2 regions of the Lysinibacillus sp. AR18-8 genome follow, and region 1 is predicted to be linked to the other one. Evidence: a T-box and tRNA genes for the amino acid it is inferred to sense, from the RefSeq annotation. Region 1 holds a T-box; the other holds one or more tRNA genes.

Region 1 (10,187 bases):
AGTTACTGTCATTAACCGTACATTTGAAAAAGCAGAAAGCTTAGCAGCTAAATTCCATGGTGAAGCTAAATCAATGAAGGAATTACAATGTTCTTTGTTAGAAGCGGATATTTTAATTACTTCAACAGGTGCTACTGATTATGTTATTGATTACGAGCTAATGCAATTTGTGGAACGTTTACGTAAAGGAAAACCATTATTCATGGTAGATATAGCGGTTCCTCGTGATATTGACCCACGAGTTGGCGACCTACCAAATGTATTCCTATATGATATTGATGATTTACAAGGTATTGTCGAAGCGAACTTAGCAGAGCGTGAACGTGCTGCTGCTGATATTACTAATATGATTGGCGAAGAAGTTGTGCAATTTAAAGACTGGGTAGCTACTCTTGGGGTAGTGCCAGTCATCTCAGCATTACGTAAAAAAGCAAATCGTATTCAACAAGAGACTATGACAAGTATCGAAAATAAAATGCCAGATTTAACGGAACGTGAACGTAAAATTTTAAGCAAACATACAAAATCTATTATCAATCAATTGTTAAAAGAGCCAATCTTGCAAGCTAAAGAAATGGCTAATTCTCCAAAAGCAAATGAACAGTTACGTTTATTCCAACAAATTTTTGGTATAGAGGATGCTGTGGAAGCTGAAGTTCATGAGATGACAAAGCAAGAGCTTGAGCGCAAAGAACGCACACAGGTATCTCAGACTTCTACTGAACCAAAGTACTCTTTCTAAATTATCTATTGCGCTCACGTAGAAAGCTGTGATTGTACATGGGTGTTACGCGCAATTGGATTTTCTACTGATATTACACGAGGCGTTTTCGTATCTGTATGGTAAACTAAGGATACGAAAACGTTTTTTTGTTTTCTATGCTAAAATAGTTTATTAATTTCACGACAAAGAAGGGATGTCTATTGGCTGATTTGACCATGACGAGGCTCTATGAAGTGATGATCGTCTTGTATGCGATCAGTCTAGTTTTTTACTTTACTGATTATTTTTATAAGCAAGTACGTGCAAGACGCATTGCTTTTTGGCTTGTTTCATTTGTATGGATGATTCAAAGTGCCATTATCATTTTAACGTTTGTGGAAACGAAGCGTTTTCCGATTTTATCCTTGTCTGAGGGAATACTTTTTTATTCCTGGTTACTCGTGACGTTATCCATTATCCTTCATTGCATAGCAAGGGTGGATTTACCTGTGTTTATTATTAATATACTAGGATTTTTATTCGCTAGTATATTTACTTTTATGCCGAAACGTCCTACAGGAGCTGTCGGGGATACTTTAATTTCAGAGATGCTTTTTATTCATATATCATTTGCAATATTGTCTTATGCAGCGTTTACATTAACATTTGTGTTTGCCATTTTGTATCTCGTTCTATATCGATTGCTGAAAAAGAAAAAGTGGTCGCATTTATGGACTAGATTGCCTTCCTTGCAGCAGACAAGCAGCTGGATGAATATTTCATTTTTCATTGGAATTCCGATGTTATTTATAAGTTTAATATTAGGGTTTGAATGGGCACTATTAACATTAGAGAGTCTTTCGATTTTCGATGCGAAAATCATAGGGTCCTTCATTATTTTAATTTTGTATTGTTTTATCCTATATGTGAATCGCAAAAGCAAGCTGACAGGTACAACTTATGCATGGGTACATATTTATGCCTATCTATTAGTTGTTGTAAACTTCTTCTTAGGTAGTAGTTTATCGCGATTCCATTTATGGTATTAGAAGAAAGGTTGGAGACTGTTGAGAAAAATTATTGTAGGTTCTAGGAGAAGTAAATTAGCGCTAACGCAAACAAATTGGTTCATTAATGAATTAAAAGCGGCTGGTGCACCATTCGAATTTGAAGTAAAAGAGATTGTAACAAAAGGTGACCAAATTTTAGATGTACAGCTTTCAAAAGTAGGTGGGAAAGGGTTGTTTGTAAAAGAAATTGAACAAGCCCTTTACGATAAAGAAATTGACTTTGCTGTTCATTCTATGAAAGATATGCCTGCTGTATTGCCAGATGGGCTAGTGATTGGTTGTATTCCACCACGTGAAGATGCTCGTGATGCATTTATTTCTAAAGGGCATGTTAAATTTGCTGACCTTCCTGCGGGAGCAGTCGTTGGGACAAGTTCTTTACGTCGTAGTGCTCAGCTTTTAACAGTACGTCCTGATATCGAAATTAAATGGATTCGTGGAAATGTTGATACACGCTTAGCTAAGCTTGAAACAGAAGAATATGATGCCATTATTTTAGCAGCGGCTGGTTTGAAACGCCTTGGGTGGAGTGATGATGTAGTCACTGAGTTTTTACCTGTCGAACAATGTCTACCAGCTGTAGCGCAAGGTTCTCTTGGCATTGAATGTCGTGCCGATGATGCGGAGCTTTTAGCCGAATTAGGTAAGTTGACTGATTCATTCACTTGGCAAGAAGCACATGCAGAACGTGCATTTTTAGCGGCAATGGATGGTGGTTGTCAAGTTCCGATTGCTGGTTATGCCACTTCAAATGGGGAAGAAATTACATTAACAGGCCTTGTTGCTGCTCCAGATGCATCTGTTGTGTATAAGGAAACAGTAGTTGGCACAGATGCACAAAAAATTGGAGAAGAACTAGCTGCTAGTTTAACAAAACAAGGAGCTTTCGATTTAATTCAGCGTGTAAAGGCAGAGCAAGATGCCCAGTAATTTACCTCTAAAGGGTAAAACCATACTTTTAACAGGCACATCTAAGACAACAACCATTGTCGAAAATATAACAGCTTTAGGTGGACATGCCATCGTAGCCCCATTAATTGAAACTTGTGAACGATTAGATAGCAAGGATCCTGAACTATTGAACCGCGCTAAGCAATATGATTGGTTGATTTTTACTAGTCAAAATGCTGTAGAAGCTTTTGCTAGTAAAATGCTACGACATCAATTTAATGCAAGTCATTTCAAAGGAAAAATAGCTTCCATTGGAACTAAAACAACAACAGCATTAGAAAATCTAGGATTTCAAGTGAGCTTTATGCCTTCCATATTTAGTGCTGATATTTTCGTTAAAGAATTTCCGAGTGTAGCGGGTAATCAACCTAGATGTCTGTTTATTCGAGGAGAAAAGGCGAAAAGTACGCTGAAGGATGGATTGCCTTTTGAATTAAAAGAATGGACAGTCTATGAAACGATAGAACGACATGATCAAACATCTGTTATTGTCAGTTGCATCCAGCAATATCAAAATGTTACAGTGGTTTTTGCTAGTCCTTCAGCAGTTGACGTGTATGCAATGGAAGTTGTGCCACATATTGGCTGGGAATCAGCTCACATTGCAGCCATCGGCCATATTACGGAAGCAGCTCTTGAACAATACGGTGCTACTGTGGATATTATGCCAAGCGTTTATACAATGCAAGCAGTCATCGAAGAAATTATGAAAGTAGGGGACAAATCATGACAAAACTACAATTTCAAAGACACCGTCGTTTGCGTGCCAATGCAACGATGAGATCAATGGTAAAAGAAACATACTTACATAAAGAGGACCTGATCTATCCTATTTTTGTAATAGAAGGCGAAAATATTAAAAATGAAGTACATTCAATGCCTGGCGTTTTTCAATTTTCATTAGATAAACTAGAGGCAGAGGTGGATGAGGTTGTAGCATTAGGTATTCCTGCAGTTATTTTATTTGGCTTGCCAGCTGAAAAGGATGCGGTTGGAACAGGTGCATTTCATGATCATGGCATTGTGCAGGAAGCGACTCGACTCATTAAAACACGTCATCCTGAGTTATTAGTTATCGCGGATACATGCTTGTGTGAATTTACGGATCATGGACATTGTGGCTTAATTGAGGGCGATCAAATTTTGAATGATCCTTCATTAGATGTTTTAGCCCGCACGGCGATATCACAAGCAAAAGCTGGCGCTGATATCATTGCTCCATCTAATATGATGGATGGCTTTGTAACGGCAATTCGCGCTGGTCTGGATGAAGCTGGTTTTGAACATATCCCGATTATGTCCTATGCAGTCAAATATGCATCCAGTTACTATGGACCTTTCCGTGATGCTGCAGATGGTGCTCCGCAATTTGGTGATCGTAAATCCTACCAAATGGATCCATCAAATCGTCTAGAGGCATTCCGTGAAGCGGAGTCAGATATCGAAGAGGGCGCAGATTTCCTAATTGTCAAGCCTGCCCTTAGCTATTTAGATATTATTCGAGACATGAAAAATAACTATCCATTACCGCTTGTTGCGTATAATGTTTCAGGTGAATATGCAATGATTAAAGCGGCTGCTATAAATGGTTGGATTGAAGAGAAAAAAGTTGTGCTTGAAACATTATTAGGCATGAAACGTGCAGGCTCTGATTTAATTATTACGTATCATGCAAAAGATGTTGCACGTTGGTTGGAGGAGAAATAAATGACACGTTCTTACGAAAAATCAAAACAAGCCTATGCTGAAGCTGTTCAATTAATGCCGGGCGGTGTAAGTAGCCCAGTACGTGCGTTTAAATCAGTAAATATGGACCCGATTTTCATGGAATCTGGCCATGGGGCAATCATTAAAGACATTGATGGCAATGAATATATTGATTATGTATTGTCTTGGGGTCCGCTAATTTTAGGACATACGCATCCAGAGGTAGTGAAAGCAATTGCAGATACAGCTGCGAAGGGTTCTTCCTTCGGTGCTCCAAGCTATACAGAAAATCGCTTAGCTCAATTAGTATTAGACCGTTTACCAGGAATGGAAATGATTCGCTTTGTTTCTTCTGGAACAGAGGCTACTATGTCTGCATTACGTGTAGCACGTGGTGTGACAGGACGTGATAAGATCTTAAAGTTTGAAGGGTCTTATCATGGTCACGGTGACTCCTTATTGATTAAAGCTGGTTCTGGTGTTGCCACATTAGGCCTACCTGATAGCCCTGGCGTACCTGCAGATATCGCCCGCAATACGTTGACAGTTGCCTATAATGATTTAGAAGGGGCAAAAGTGATTTTTGAGAAATTTGGCACAGAGTTAGCTGCAGTCATTGTGGAGCCAGTAGCAGGAAATATGGGTGTTGTACCTCCACAACCAGGTTTCCTAGAAGGTTTGCGTGCACTTACTTCAGAGCACGGTGCATTATTAATCTTTGACGAAGTCATGACAGGTTTCCGCGTAGATTATGGCTGTGCACAAGGGTATTTTGGGGTAACGCCTGATATGACTACTTTAGGTAAAGTCATCGGAGGTGGTCTCCCTGTAGGCGCATTCGCTGGGAAAAAAGAAATTATGGAGCAAGTAGCACCAGCTGGACCAATTTATCAAGCAGGAACATTATCGGGGAATCCGTTAGCGATGACAGCTGGTTATGAAACGTTATCCCGTTTAGACCATGGTACGTATGATTACTTTAAAAAATTAGGGGATCAGCTTGAGGCTGGTTTCCGTGAAGCAGCAACTAAATATAATATCCCGCACACTGTTAATCGTGCAGGCTCTATGATTGGCTTCTTCTTCACGAATGAAGATGTCATTGATTTTGCTTCTGCTAAAACATCAGATTTACAATTATTCGCTGAATATTTCCGTCTAATGGCAGAGGAAGGTATTTTCTTACCTCCTTCTCAATTCGAGGGACTATTCATCTCAACAGCTCACACGGAAGAGCACATTGCGACAACAGTGGCAGCATTCCATAAAGTATTTGCGCAATTAGCGCAATAAAATTTGATAGAGCATGCTAGCATTATTTCTAGCATGCTCTTCTGCTGTTGAAAGGTGAAAATGGTTTCCGTTGTAGGCTACTTGCTTTCCTGTGGCTCACCTCTTTAGCTTTCCCACGGGATTCAAGCACCTTCCACTCCACCCCATAAAAATGTTTCTTAATAGCAAGGTTTTCAAATAAAGTAAAAGTGTTCACTACTCATTTTATGTAGAGGTGTTGTCACTCACGAACGCCCCCCTGGAAAGGATGCTAGCGGAACGGAATAAACCCTCGCTTTGTAAAATTGCTTTATATCCCATTGACAATACCTTTTTTAATGGTAAGCAGAAGGCATTATAGTGCTTGAGGAATACATGAGTAAAAAGGAACAATAGCATATATTTACTAGTAAGTAAGCTCAACTATACTGGATGAAGGACCTGCTTTTGTCAAAATTACATCTTTCAGCATAGCCAAATTGTGGGCGATATCGTTTATAATATAGCTATTCATAAAAGAAGGTAGTGAATTGATATGGCAACAGGCACACACACGGTCGAAGTACCCGTAGGGATTGAACATGTATGGGATTTCGTTAGTGATATGGAAAAATGGGCAAAGCTTGTCCCTGGTTATAATGCACATGAAATGATTGATGAGAAACACTCCACTTGGACTTTTAAAGGCAATGTTGGCGTTTTGAAAAAAACAGTTGAAGTAGAAATTACAATCTTAGAATGGATAGCACCATCAAAAGTTACATTTGAATTAAAGGGGCTTTCTGATAACTTCACAGGAAATGGCTATTTCCTCGCAGAAAGTATCGACGCTGAAAATACTAAAATGACAGGATTCTTAGAAGTCATTGCAGGCGGGTTAGCTGGCCCTGTTCTCAATCCGATTTTTAAACCGATCGTACCAAAGGCAACACAAATGCTAACAGATCGTGTAGCTAATAAAATTAAATTAGTAAATGTTTAATGATACGAACAGCCATGGGAATGGCATGCTAGACTATTACTTCTAGCATGCCATTTTTTTAGTAGTATCTATTTTTAACTCTGTTCAAATGGCAACATCCTAGCATACTATCCTTCAAATCGTCATATGATGCAAAGGGAGGGATTATTATCGAACACAAAACTTGGAATATGCGCGAAACATTTTGTTTTCCTGGATATGGCTGCCCAACTGAAATAGCAGCTGTTCAAATTAAGCCACAGTGGCAGGCAATGCAGTTAGAGGATTCTTTGCGACTTATGGGCATCTATCATATCACCGCACACGTTCGCTTTGATTTTCAAGATATGCAAGCATTTGCGGAAAATGAAGATTTAATTACAATTGATGCCCTTGATATTCAAGGAGATACTGGTTATTTTGAGTATGCCGTTCCTTTACATGTGGATTTACCAAAAGAATCAGATGTCAAAGATTTAATGGTCAAGGATATTCGCCCTAGTCTAACAAATCAGATGTGTCAGCTTGAGTGGACAGTCACAAGCGCTTTCAATGAATATGAACCTGTTGTTGAAAAAGATGTGTTAGACAATCCGCACCTATCAACACATGCTTTCGAACAAGAGGAGACATTGGCTGCAATTGAAGAAAGTGTTCAAGTGAAACAACCTGCCGCAGTAGCAGCAGCTTCACGCCAAGAGAATTCTACAACAGTTGACCAAAAAGCTGTATTAAGAGAATCCTCAAGCCATATTGTTGTACGCGAATCCAGTACTTGGCATGAAGTGCCTTCTATGATTTGGGATCTAACAGAAGAATATACACCGCTTAAAGTTCGTGTTTCAAATGATGTCTTTCAAAAGTAAATAGCAGAGAAGTAGCAGGAGTAATAAGAAGACTAAATCACCTGATGTTGGCACAATAATGACACGGATAAACTGAAAAGCACAAATCGGCACGATGATGGTTCTGCAATAAAAACGAACTTGTCGTAGCCAAGGTGGTAAAAGCCAAGGGTTATACTTGCGTCGTCGCATTTGAATTGTCACTTCCTTTTCTATTTACTTTCCTCTTACTAAAAGATGACTAAATCACTTGAAAAATGACACGATCCTGCGGTACAATAAGGAAAATCAAATACAGATGCTATGATAGGGAAGAGTAAATTTTGACTACATTTTCAGAGAGGAAACGGTAGCTGAGAAGTTTCTATTTGTACGAAATTGAAGGTAGCCCTTGAGCAGCTTTAGTGAACTAATAGTAGTTAAAGCCGGTTAAACACCGTTACCGAATTGAGAGCCAGTAGAATAGGCTGAGAAAATATGTTATTTAATATTTATCTTAACCCTGCTGGAATTAAAGGTGGTACCGCGAACTAAAACTCCTTCGTCCTTTTAGACGAGAGGAGTTTTTTTATTGGGTAAAAAATAAATAGTATTTCTTTACCAACAGTTTTCAAACAATAGGAGGAGTCAATATGACAGAAAACATTTCAATGCCAACTAAATATGACCCACAGTCCATTGAAGCTGGTCGCTATGAATGGTGGTTACAAGGGAAGTTCTTCGAGGCACAGCCTGAAAGTGGGAAAAAGCCCTATTCAATCGTTATTCCACCACCGAACGTAACAGGTAAATTACACCTTGGTCATGCTTGGGATACAACATTACAAGATATTCTCATTCGTATGAAACGCATGCAAGGCTATGATGCCCTATGGTTGCCAGGTATGGACCATGCTGGTATAGCAACACAGGCAAAAGTAGAAGCCAAGCTGCGTGAGGATAATATTACACGTTATGATTTAGGACGTGAAAAATTCCTCGAAAAAACATGGGAATGGAAAGAAGAGTATGCTGGACATATTCGTGATCAATGGGCAAAGCTTGGTCTTGGATTAGATTATACACGTGAACGTTTCACATTAGACAAAGGTCTTTCAGATGCCGTAAAAACAGTTTTTGTTCAGTTATATGAAAAAGGTTTAATTTATCGTGGTGAACGTATTATCAACTGGGACCCAGCAGCAAAAACAGCATTATCTGATATCGAGGTAATTTATCAGGATGTGCAAGGTGCCTTCTATCATATGAAATATCCATTAGCTGATGGCTCTGGCTATGTAGAAGTTGCTACAACACGTCCCGAAACCATGCTTGGTGACTCTGGGGTAGCTGTTCACCCGAACGATGAGCGTTACCAGCACTTAATTGGTAAAAACGTTATTTTACCGATTGTAGGTCGCGAAATTCCAATTGTTGCTGATGAGTACGTTGATATGGAATTTGGTACTGGGGTTGTAAAAATGACACCAGCCCATGATCCGAACGACTTTGAAGTTGGTAATCGTCATAATCTAGAGCGCATTCTAGTAATGAATGAAGACGGCACAATGAATGATCTTGCTGGCAAATATAAAGGAATGGATCGCTTCGAATGCCGCAAGCAAATTGTTGCTGATTTACAAGAAGCAGGTGTGTTAATTCGCATTGAAGAGCATATGCATTCAGTAGGACACTCTGAACGTTCTGGTGCTGTTGTTGAGCCATATCTTTCAGCACAATGGTTCGTTAAAATGCAACCACTTGCTGATGCTTCCCTAGAGCTGCAAAAGGACGAAGAAGGGAAAGTAAACTTTGTTCCTGCTCGTTTTGAAAACACATATTCCCGCTGGATGGAGAATATACGCGATTGGTGTATTTCTCGTCAATTATGGTGGGGCCATCAAATCCCAGCCTGGTACCATAATGAAACAGGCGAAATATACGTAGGTAAAGAAGCCCCAGCAGATGCAGAAAACTGGACGCAAGATGAAGATGTACTAGATACATGGTTCTCTTCAGCACTATGGCCGTTTTCTACTATGGGTTGGCCAGATGAAGCAAATGAAGAATATAAACGTTACTATCCAACAAATACATTAGTAACAGGCTATGATATTATTTTCTTCTGGGTTTCTCGAATGATTTTCCAAGGCCTTGAGTTTACAGATCAACGTCCATTTAAAGATGTGCTAATTCATGGTTTAGTACGTGATGGTGAAGGGCGTAAAATGAGTAAATCACTTGGCAATGGTGTTGATCCAATGGATGTCATTGAACAATACGGTGCAGATTCATTACGCTACTTCTTAGCTACTGGTTCATCACCTGGTCAAGATTTACGCTATACAACTGAAAAAGTTGAAGCAGTATGGAACTTTGCCAATAAGATTTGGAATGCATCACGTTTTGCGCTTATGAATATGGATGGTATGACATATGATGAGATCGATTTAACTGGTGAAAAATCTGTAGCTGACAAATGGATTTTAACGCGCTTAAATGAAACGATTGAACGAGTAACCTCTCTTGCAGAGCGTTATGAATTCGGCGAAGTTGGCCGTGAATTATACAATTTCATTTGGGATGATTTCTGTTCTTGGTATATTGAAATGGCAAAATTACCACTTTACGGTGAGGATGAAGCAGCTAAAAAGACAACTCGATCTATTTTAGCTTACGTACTAGATCAAACAATGCGT
Region 2 (10,187 bases), on a different contig from region 1:
TGTGACAAGCGCAAACACAGGTGTACCTTCTTCGATTAAGGCAATTGTTCCATGCTTCAGTTCTCCACCAGCAAAGCCTTCTGCTTGGATGTACGAAATTTCTTTTAGTTTTAAGGCACCTTCAAGGCTGACATAGAAGTCCATATTACGGCCAATGAAGAATGCGTTGCGTGCGATTTTTAAGTAATCTTCTGCAATGTCTTCTAGCACATCTTTTGAATCAATAATTGTTTGGATGCCATTAGCGGCAATCGCAAGCTCTTGTTTTAAATCAAATTCTAAGCCTTTGCCATTTGCCTTTGCTGTCACATAGGCTGCTAATGCAAGTACTGCTACTTGTGCCACATAAGCTTTTGTAGAAGCTACAGCAATTTCTGGACCTGCATGTAATAACAATGTATGGTCAGCTTCACGTGATAACGTAGAGCCAGGTACATTTGTGATCGTTAATGTTGGATAGCCCAACTCTTTAATTTTTACAAGTACTTGACGACTATCTGCTGTTTCTCCTGATTGTGTAATGAAGATAAATAATGGTCTTTCTGAAAGTAATGGCATGTTATAGCCAAATTCACTAGAAATATGCACTTCTACAGGGATACCGGCCATTTTTTCGAAATATTGTTTACCGATAAGACCCGCATGATAGCTTGTGCCCGCTGCAATAATATATAAACGATCTGCTGCTCGTAAGGCTTCTAAAATCTCCGCATCAATCGTTAAATCACCGTTGTCACCTTCATATGCTTGAATGATTTTACGAATAACTGTAGGCTGCTCATCCATTTCTTTTAACATATAGTGTGGATATGTGCCTTTTTCAATATCACTCATATCAAGCTCAGCAGTATATGGTGCACGCTCTACTACAGTACCATCTAATTTTGTAATTTCCACACTTGCTTTGTGTACGATAACTACCTCTTTATCGTGAAGCTCTACGTATTGATCTGTTACCTGTAGCATCGCCATTGCATCTGACGCAACAACATTGAAACCTTCACCAATTCCAACTAGAAGTGGTGATTTATTTTTTGCTACAAAGATTGTATCTGCTGCCTCTGCATCTAATAGTGCCAGTGCATAGGAGCCATGTAATAGAGATAATGTTTTACGGAAGGCGTCTGCAGTGCTTAGACCATCTTTCACAAATAACTCTACTAATTGCACAATAACCTCTGTATCTGTATCAGATTTCATTGGAATGCCTTTTAAATATGTTTTTTGCAATAAGTGATAGTTTTCAATAACCCCATTATGCACAAGTGTAAAGCGTCCTGATGCACTTTGATGTGGGTGAGCATTTAAACGATTTGGCACACCATGTGTTGCCCAACGTGTATGACCAATACCAATTTTCGCAGCAACATCTTCATCTACCGCTTCTCGTAAATCTGCAATACGCCCTTTTTCTTTGAAAACCGTTACGCCTTCCTCGTTACGTACTGCAATACCCGCTGAATCATAACCACGGTACTCTAGCTTTTCTAAGCCTTTTAATAGAATTTCCTTTGCATCTGATTCACCAATATATCCTACAATTCCACACATAATTCTCGTCCTCCGATAATGTCAATTTAACGCAATGACAAACTAGGCCTCATCCTATCGAATTTTTTTGAATGTACAGCGAAGCTTTATTTTTATAAAAAATAAAGCACTCCAATACACACAAGCTATTCAGCCAACTGAATAGAGACCTTCGATATGTGAAGCTTCATCTATTTATCTATTGCTTTTACAATACCTTCTCCATTTTCTGTACATTCAATCACTCAAATGCTTTCAAAATGGAAAATGACAATCGGGTATGTCGATTGGGAGGCATCCGCCGAATTTTCGATAAACCTCCACCTCGTCTGCTGAAGATCTTTTCGTCCGATTTCTTCAGCTCAGGCGCTATAATTGTTTTCCGATTTTACGCTTTCTTCCCTCCTTAGGCGTTCGTTAAAGGATAAGGTCGGACCTCATCTTCAACTTCTCCATCATACTCAATCATATGCTATCCGTCAAATTTTCGTTATAAAAAACACCTAGTCCTAAAGCTTTTTCGTGACAAATATGTAGACAAAGCGATACATAAGCACTTTGATAAGCATTGTAATAGAAATTAGGCACAAGCATTTAAAATGCTTGTGCCTATCCTTTATTTACTGTCTAATAATTTAACAATTTCTCTATTAAATGCAGGAAGATCATCTGGCGTTCTACTTGTTACAAGCTGTTTTTGACAGACAAATACTTCTTCATCATGGAAGATTGCCCCTGCATTTTCTAAATCCACTTGGATGGATTTATAACCTGTGGCGTCACGCCCATTTAATGTCTTTGCAGTAATAAGAAGTTGTGGTCCATGACAAATGGCAAAGGTAGGCTTCATTTCATCCATAAAGGACTTTGCAAATGCTACTATACGATCATCCGCACGTAATATATCGGGAGAAAAACCACCAGGAATAAATAATGCATCGTAATCTGTAGCTTTTACTTCATCAATGCCTTTATCAATTTTCACGGACTCTCCATGCTTACCCTTAACTTCCTTGCCTGCTTCGATATCAATTGTTACTAGCTGATGCCCAGCTGCTTCCAACGCTTCTTTAGGGCTTGTAAACTCAATGTCCTCAAACATATCTGTTATAACTGTAGCAATTTTAGCCATATCAATTAAACACTCCTTGTTATTGTGACTCCTAATTACTGTTCCCCATCTCGCTTATTTAAAACATTCCTTTCAAATAAGTAAACCCGATTTCCTGTTTACGGAAATCGGGTTTACACTCTATTTCTTATTCTGTTAGGCCCATTTCTACACGTACAACATCTGCAATACGCTCGACAAAACGCTCACAATCCGTTTCTGTTGCTGCTTCCACCATGACACGTACTAATGGCTCTGTACCTGAAGGACGTACTAAAACACGACCATTTCCAGCCATTTCAGCTTCTACCTCTGCAATTACTGCAGCTACTTTCGCATTATCAGTCACAGCATGCTTATCTGTTACACGCACATTGACAAGACGCTGAGGGTAGATTTTCATTTCAGCTGCAAGTTCTGAAAGCTTTTTACCCGTCGCTTTCATAATGTTGACAAGCTGAATTCCTGTCAGTAAGCCATCACCTGTTGTATTAAAATCTAGAAAGACGATATGCCCTGATTGCTCGCCACCTAAATTGTATTCATTCGCACGCATTTCTTCCACAACATAACGATCACCTACAGCTGTTTGTACACTTTGCATACCATTGTCAGCCACAGCTTTATAGAAGCCCATATTGCTCATTACTGTTGAAACAATTGTTTGCTTCTTTAAACGCCCTACCGCATTTAAATGCTTACCAATGATAAACATAATTTGGTCACCGTCAACAATTTTTCCGTTTTCATCTACAGCAATTAAACGGTCTCCATCGCCATCAAAGGCTAAACCAACATCTGCACCTTTTTCAGTAACAAATTTAGCTAGTCCTTCTGGATGTGTTGAGCCTACACCATCATTAATATTTAAGCCAGTTGGAGAAGCACCCATTGTAGAAATGTCAGCTTCTAAATCAGCAAATAAATGTGTAGCTAAAGATGAAGTTGCACCATGTGCACAATCAAGCGCTACATGGATACCATCAAATTCTTCATCCACTGTTTGCTTTAAGTATTGAATATATTTTTGACCACCTTCGAAATAGTCACTTACAGATCCTAAATCTGCTCCTATAGGACGTGGTAATGTATCCTCTTGCGCATCAATTAACGCTTCAATTTCCGCTTCCTGTGCATCTGTTAGCTTAAAGCCATCAGGACCGAAAAATTTAATACCGTTATCTGCAACTGGGTTATGTGAAGCTGAAATCATGACGCCTGCATCTGCGCTCATAATTCGAGTAAGGTATGCCACACCTGGTGTTGAAATAATACCCAGACGCATTACCTCTACCCCAATTGATAAAAGACCAGCCACAAGTGCACCTTCAAGCATCTCGCCTGAAATACGTGTGTCACGACCAATTAAAACCTTTGGACGGTCAGTTGCATCTTTTGTTAAAACATAGCCGCCTATACGACCAAGTTTAAATGCAAATTCTGGTGTTAATTCACTATTCGCGACGCCACGGACGCCATCTGTTCCAAAATATTTACCCATTCTACTTATTCTCTCCTTCAATGCAAGACAGTGCCTAGTGAGTTTCTATCAAGCATTAGACACTTGTCCGCTTACTTTTGGAAAAGTCTGCTTTTGTTCATTCATTGGTAATTATTAATATTCCACTCTGCCAGTTTGTTTGATGAAACCTGAATTACAAACCTGATTGGATTTTTGATTTAGAATCAAAATAAAATTATAGTCACATATTGTTTAAGAATCAATATCTTCCGATTCCTCAGTTGACGTATTTTTATCAGTTGTAGTACTCTCATCTGTCACATCAGGTTCTTCAGTTGGAGGTGGCGTTTCCTCTGTAGAAGCTGGTGTTTTCTGCTGTTCTTCTTGTTCTACCTTTGTAATATCTGCCTTCACTTTTATTTTCTTGTCAGATATTTTTGTCACACCATCTGGTAATTTTACATCAAATTCATAAGTTTTGGACTCAGTAATTTTTGACAGGTCAACTGTTATTGGAATGGATGTTAAACTGTCAATAATTGATTTTCTACCATACACTTTGATCATTTTCGGTGTAAATGTTAATGAGTTAATGGTAATGTCTTCGGCAGCTTGCCCTGTTTCCTTAAGGACAACTGGGATCTCTCGACTATACTCCGCTATATCTACTTGAACTTTCACAATTTCAGGTTCAATAGTCACGTCTAACTTATTTAAATCTCTATCTAATACTTTTACAGCTGCTTCCTGCGTGAATGATTGCTTCAAGCCCTGCTCTCCTGTAACAGTTGCTTTTACATAACTAATGCTTTCAATAGCACTTTTTGCACCTGTTACATAAACAGTTGGCGGGTTGGCCGTCATTTCTTTTAAGATAAAACCTTCTTCGATTAAACGTTTGTTCATTTCAGGGTCCACTCGGAACTCCTGCGTGACCTTTTCCTCAATATTCACATGAACAGTTGCAGGGTCTAATGTCACCTTTAACTTTTCTGAAATATTTTCGTATTGCAGTTTTACATCATGCTCTCCCAGCAATAAATTGCTCAAATCCGCAAATATAGAAAAATCCTTAGCTCCCTTTGCTTTTAAAACCAATGCCATGGGACCTTCTATCGTTACATCCACAGTTTCAGGTAAACCTGTCACAATAAGATTCTCATTATCGTAATAAACATCCACTGGAACATCACGAATAACATCCGTTTGTTCATTTGAGGTAGCTTTATTTAAAGGTGACAACTCAGTACGCACTGAGAAAAAAAGCAAAAACGCTAAAAATAGCGCGATGATTCTAAGTACCCAAGGGCTATCCATCATTTTATCCATTCTTTTTCCCCCTCCAAGTCAACTTAGAGGATGCATTTGATTCTTGTACTGATCCGAACCACATTTTTCTTAATAATGTTTCAAACTCCTCTAGAGATAGATTTCGATGGAGATTACCATTTAATGTTATACTAATTGCGCCTGTTTCTTCTGACACAACAATTGTAATAGCATCTGTAACTTCACTTAAGCCAAGAGCAGCACGGTGGCGTGTCCCTAACTCTTTTGAAATAAATGGGCTTTCAGATAAAGGTAAATAACAAGCCGCTGCTGTAACTTTATCTTTTTGCATAATAACAGCCCCATCATGTAGCGGGGTATTTGGTATAAAGATATTAATCAGTAATTCTGATGAAATTTCAGCATTTAGCCCTATACCTGTTTCAATATATTCATTAAGACCTGTTTCTTTTTCAATAGAAATTAACGCACCTATTCGACGTTTAGCCATATAACTTACAGACTTCTTCATAGCCTCAATAAGTCTTGTTTGTTCTTCTTCTTCTTGACTTGATGAACGTTGGAATAGCTTTCCTCGTCCAATTTGTTCTAAACCACGTCTGATTTCAGGTTGGAAAATAATAATAATCGCTAGGAAACCAAACTCAATAACTTGTTGTAGCATCCAGCCAAGTGTTTGTAACCCTAAAAGGTCTGTTGCAATTCGTGCAATAATAATGACGAATATTCCCTTAAGTAATTGGACAGCCTTCGTACCTTTAATGAGGGTTAAGACTTTATAAACAACGTACCAAACGAGCAGTACATCAATGAAGTTAATAACAATATTCACAGGTGTTAAATCCGTGAAATGTTCGATAATTTGCACGTGGCATCCCCCACTTTTCATTACGAATCCATACACATTCAAGTATATCACATTCTTATCAAATGTAACTTTTTTCAAATAAAAAGTCTACTCAGAAGAGTAGACCTTTCAGCCTCTCACGTGCACTATTTTTTAGGACGTATAGAGTGTTATTTAGTTTCTTCTTTTTCCTCAAATGTCATGGCTGTCTTAACAGAATTTTTAATTGTATACCATAACCATTCAAATACTTCGTCAATTTCTTCGATTCTCCCTGAAACTACCGCTGAAGATGCCATATATTGCCCGTTGATTACTGTGACGTTGCCATCAACTTCACCTTCAACAATCAAATCGCCATTTTTCACAACAATATCGCCTTTTACCACTTCTCCTTCAGGGACAATCACTGTTTGACCATCCACAACTAAATTAGGTTGCTTGGTCACCGAGAAATGCTGGTCATCCATGAAGCTACCCAATAATGTAGCACTCATGAATAAGCAAAATACTGCTGCTGCCACAAGGAACGGATGCCGGCGAATCCATTTTTGTATACCTACTCGACTTTTTGGTTTTGGTAAACGAGCCATAACTGCTGCTTCAAAACTCGGAGGCGCTGTAATGTGGGAAGCACTCTTCACAAAGGCGATTGTTTCACTCAATTCTTGCATCAACTGTTTACAATCATTACATGTATGCAAGTGTTGTTTCAACTCTTGCTCATGCTCACGACTAATGTCACCGTCTAAATAATCATGCATATAGTCTATAATATGCTCTGGACAAGTATTCATGACGCTCCCCCTCCTACAGATTGTTTAATTGCTTACGTAATGCCTCACGTCCGCGGTGAATCCTCGTTTTCACCGTTCCAAGCGGCATATCTAAAATCTCGCTAATCTCTTGTAACGATAACTCTTCTATATATTTCAATACTATAACCGAACGGTATTTATCCGGCAATCGTCCAATTTCATATTGAATGCGATCTTGCAGCTCCATTTGTTCTAACTGCTCCTCTGGTAGCTGGTCATCTGCTGCGATTTGCGAATACATATCAAGCCCTTCTGTACCAGCTACTTCTGCATCTAAATAATAATCCGGTTTCTTTTTTCGAATACGGTCAATGCAGAGGTTTGTCGCTATGCGATAAAGCCACGTTGAAAACTTTCTTTTCTGATCAAATGTATGCAAGTTCATATAAGCTCGCACAAAAGCCTCTTGAGCAATGTCTTCAGACTCTTGTTTGTTGCCTAACATTCGATAGCATACTTGGTACAGTTTGTGCTGATAGAGACTCACAATATCGGCAAATGCGTTTTGATCGCCTTTAAGCACTTGTTTTATTCTCTTATTTACTAACGCATCCATTGTGTTGACTTCTCCACCTTTACAACTGTCTTATACTATACGAAGCACCAATAAGAAAAGTTTCGTTTTAATTCAATTATAGCAAAAGATTTTTATGCAATGTGGCAACAGGCAATTTTTTGTCAAATTTTCTTTAAACTAGTGTTTCGCCAAATAAAGATCCCATTAATGCAACAGCCACATTTGCTGTTGTATTCTTTTCATCTAATATAGGATTTACCTCTACAAACTCTGCTGAAGTTACCATGCCTGATTCTTGTAACATTTCCATTGCTAAATGGCTTTCTCGGTACGTAATTCCGCCTGGAACTGGTGTACCCACACCTGGCGTATAAAGTGGATCTAATCCGTCTAAATCAAGTGATAAATGTAAGCCATCAACATTTCGTTCCTTTAAATAAGCAAGTGCATCTTCCATCACACGTGTCATGCCAAGTCGGTCGATTTCATGCATTGTATATACTTTAATTCCTTGTTGACGTATCAATTCACGTTCTCCTGGGTCTACTGAACGAGCTCCAATAATAATCACGTTTTCTGGCTTAATTTTTGGAGCATAGTTGCGAATTTGCACTAAACGTTCATGTCCTAGCCCAATACTAACAGCTAACGGCATCCCATGTATATTGCCTGAAGGTGTTGTTTCAGGTGTATTTAAATCTGCATGAGCGTCATACCAGATAACACCGAGATTTTTGTAATGCTCACCTAATCCAGCTAATGTTCCAATAGCAATGCTATGGTCTCCACCAAATACGAGTGGGAATTTCTTTTGTTCCACTACTTCATGCACACTATTTGCTAATGCAGTACTAACATCTACAACTTCCTCTAAATTTAGTAATTTTTCATCCACAGCTCCGTCAGCAAGCTTTTGACTAACACGAATATCCCCTTGATCCTGTACATCGTGTCCGATAGCCTCTAAACGTTCAACAATACCTGCATATCGAATAGCACTTGGTCCCATATCTACCCCACGGCGTGTTTGTCCGTAATCTGTTGGTACTCCAATAATAGAAATATTAAGTTTATTCATGTTTTTATACCCCCTAAAAGTTATAAGATTATTGTAAAGCCTACATACCACTTGGCTCAACTCGACAAAAAGTTGTATATTTATTCATTTATAAATAACATAAAAAAATCTCCTACTGTTTTCAGCAAGAGATTAGTTATCTGTAGTTAATATAACACTTTTGAATAATTTTCATTCTAAAAAAGTGAGCCATGAAGGACTCGAACCTTCGACCCTCTGATTAAAAGTCAGATGCTCTACCAACTGAGCTAATGGCTCATAAAAGAAAAAATGGCTGGGGTACTAGGATTCGAACCTAGGCATGACGGAATCAAAATCCGTTGCCTTACCGCTTGGCTATACCCCAATCATTTATAAAACTGGTGGAGGGGGACGGATTCGAACCGCCGAACCCTAAGGAGCGGATTTACAGTCCGCCGCGTTTAGCCACTTCGCTACCCCTCCGAAATAACACAATAAGAATGGTGGAGGATGACGGGCTCGAACCGCCGACCCTCTGCTTGTAAGGCAGATGCTCTCCCAGCTGAGCTAATCCTCCATAGAAACAGGTGTTATATCACAGTTTATATTCTTTATAAAGCCTATGTTTTAAATGGTGACCCCTACGGGATTCGAACCCGTGTTACCGCCGTGAAAGGGCGGTGTCTTAACCACTTGACCAAGGGGCCAATATTATGTCTCAAACAAGACAAGAATTATAATAACATTTTTCATTAATAATTGCAATGCTTTTCCACAAATTTTTTTATGTATTATAGCATTTGAAAAAAGGACAAAAAAATGGCTCCGAAGGCAGGACTCGAACCTGCGACAACCTGATTAACAGTCAGGTGCTACTACCAACTGAGCTACTTCGGAACAATGCTATTCACTTTGGTTTTAGACAACCTCTTAAGTACATTTATTATTATAGCAAGCATTATAAATAATGCAACACATTTTGTGAAAATTTTTATATTTTTTGTCGAAGTATCCTCCTATATTCGTCTGAAAGCATAATAGTTCTCTATTAATTCTAATATTTCTATTTAACGTACTAAATATTCTTGCTGTATATTATTGTAATTGTTAAAATAAAAATAGTTTTATGAATTTTCTATCAAATTTTCTGGGGGAGGATGTTCAAGATGGTATCAAATGATTTAATTGCACCTGAATTTTATAACATCACAGAGGAATTAGAAAAATTTTCGCAAGATAGTGATCGCCAAGCAATACGTTGGTTAAATACACAACAAGAGAGACGTACAGTTTCTTATGTGGAGCTTAACCAAAAAATGAATCAATACGCAAACGCTTTTACGGAGAAGGGGCTTCAAAAAGGTGATCGTGTATTAGTTATTATTCCTCGACTTCCAGAAGCCTATTTCGTTTTTCTAGGCTGCTTAAAGGCTGGTATCGTACCCATTTCATGTTCAGAGATGCTACGTGCAAGCGATTTAGAATATCGGATGGAACATTCTTCTGCTAGTGCAGTTATTGCTTATGAGGCTTTTACTAGTGAAGTTGATCAAATTGCTTCTTCTGTAGACGC

Evidence for each region. A T-box is a leader RNA that pairs with one kind of tRNA and senses whether it is charged. The one in region 1 lies ahead of BFM98_RS03265 (valine--tRNA ligase), so its partner is inferred to be a tRNA-Val.
Region 2: it has a tRNA-Val gene. The T-box ahead of BFM98_RS03265 (valine--tRNA ligase) is inferred to sense a tRNA for this amino acid. The anticodon was not compared.

Annotation. Positions count from the first base shown of each region.
Region 1 is NZ_MDGU01000004.1:363,669-373,855, reverse strand. Features, by position in the region: gene hemA (glutamyl-tRNA reductase) at 1-742, shown strand, start outside; gene BFM98_RS03300 (cytochrome C assembly family protein) at 940-1,752, shown strand; gene hemC (hydroxymethylbilane synthase) at 1,771-2,703, shown strand; gene BFM98_RS03290 (uroporphyrinogen-III synthase) at 2,693-3,454, shown strand; gene hemB (porphobilinogen synthase) at 3,451-4,431, shown strand; gene hemL (glutamate-1-semialdehyde 2,1-aminomutase) at 4,432-5,724, shown strand; gene BFM98_RS03275 (SRPBCC family protein) at 6,239-6,685, shown strand; gene BFM98_RS03270 (valyl-tRNA synthetase) at 6,856-7,530, shown strand; gene BFM98_RS23280 (hypothetical protein) at 7,507-7,701, opposite strand; T-box leader at 7,804-8,061, shown strand; gene BFM98_RS03265 (valine--tRNA ligase) at 8,142-10,187, shown strand, end outside.
Region 2 is NZ_MDGU01000023.1:1,559-11,745, reverse strand. Features, by position in the region: gene glmS (glutamine--fructose-6-phosphate transaminase (isomerizing)) at 1-1,551, opposite strand, end outside; gene BFM98_RS16295 (type 1 glutamine amidotransferase domain-containing protein) at 2,147-2,662, opposite strand; gene glmM (phosphoglucosamine mutase) at 2,790-4,142, opposite strand; gene BFM98_RS16285 (CdaR family protein) at 4,356-5,432, opposite strand; gene cdaA (diadenylate cyclase CdaA) at 5,425-6,261, opposite strand; gene BFM98_RS16275 (anti-sigma factor family protein) at 6,411-7,037, opposite strand; gene sigW (RNA polymerase sigma factor SigW) at 7,051-7,614, opposite strand; gene rocF (arginase) at 7,748-8,653, opposite strand; tRNA gene BFM98_RS16260 (tRNA-Lys) at 8,839-8,911, opposite strand; tRNA gene BFM98_RS16255 (tRNA-Gln) at 8,925-8,999, opposite strand; tRNA gene BFM98_RS16250 (tRNA-Tyr) at 9,014-9,097, opposite strand; tRNA gene BFM98_RS16245 (tRNA-Val) at 9,116-9,191, opposite strand; tRNA gene BFM98_RS16240 (tRNA-Glu) at 9,247-9,321, opposite strand; tRNA gene BFM98_RS16235 (tRNA-Asn) at 9,435-9,511, opposite strand; gene mbcS (acyl-CoA synthetase MbcS) at 9,781-10,187, shown strand, end outside.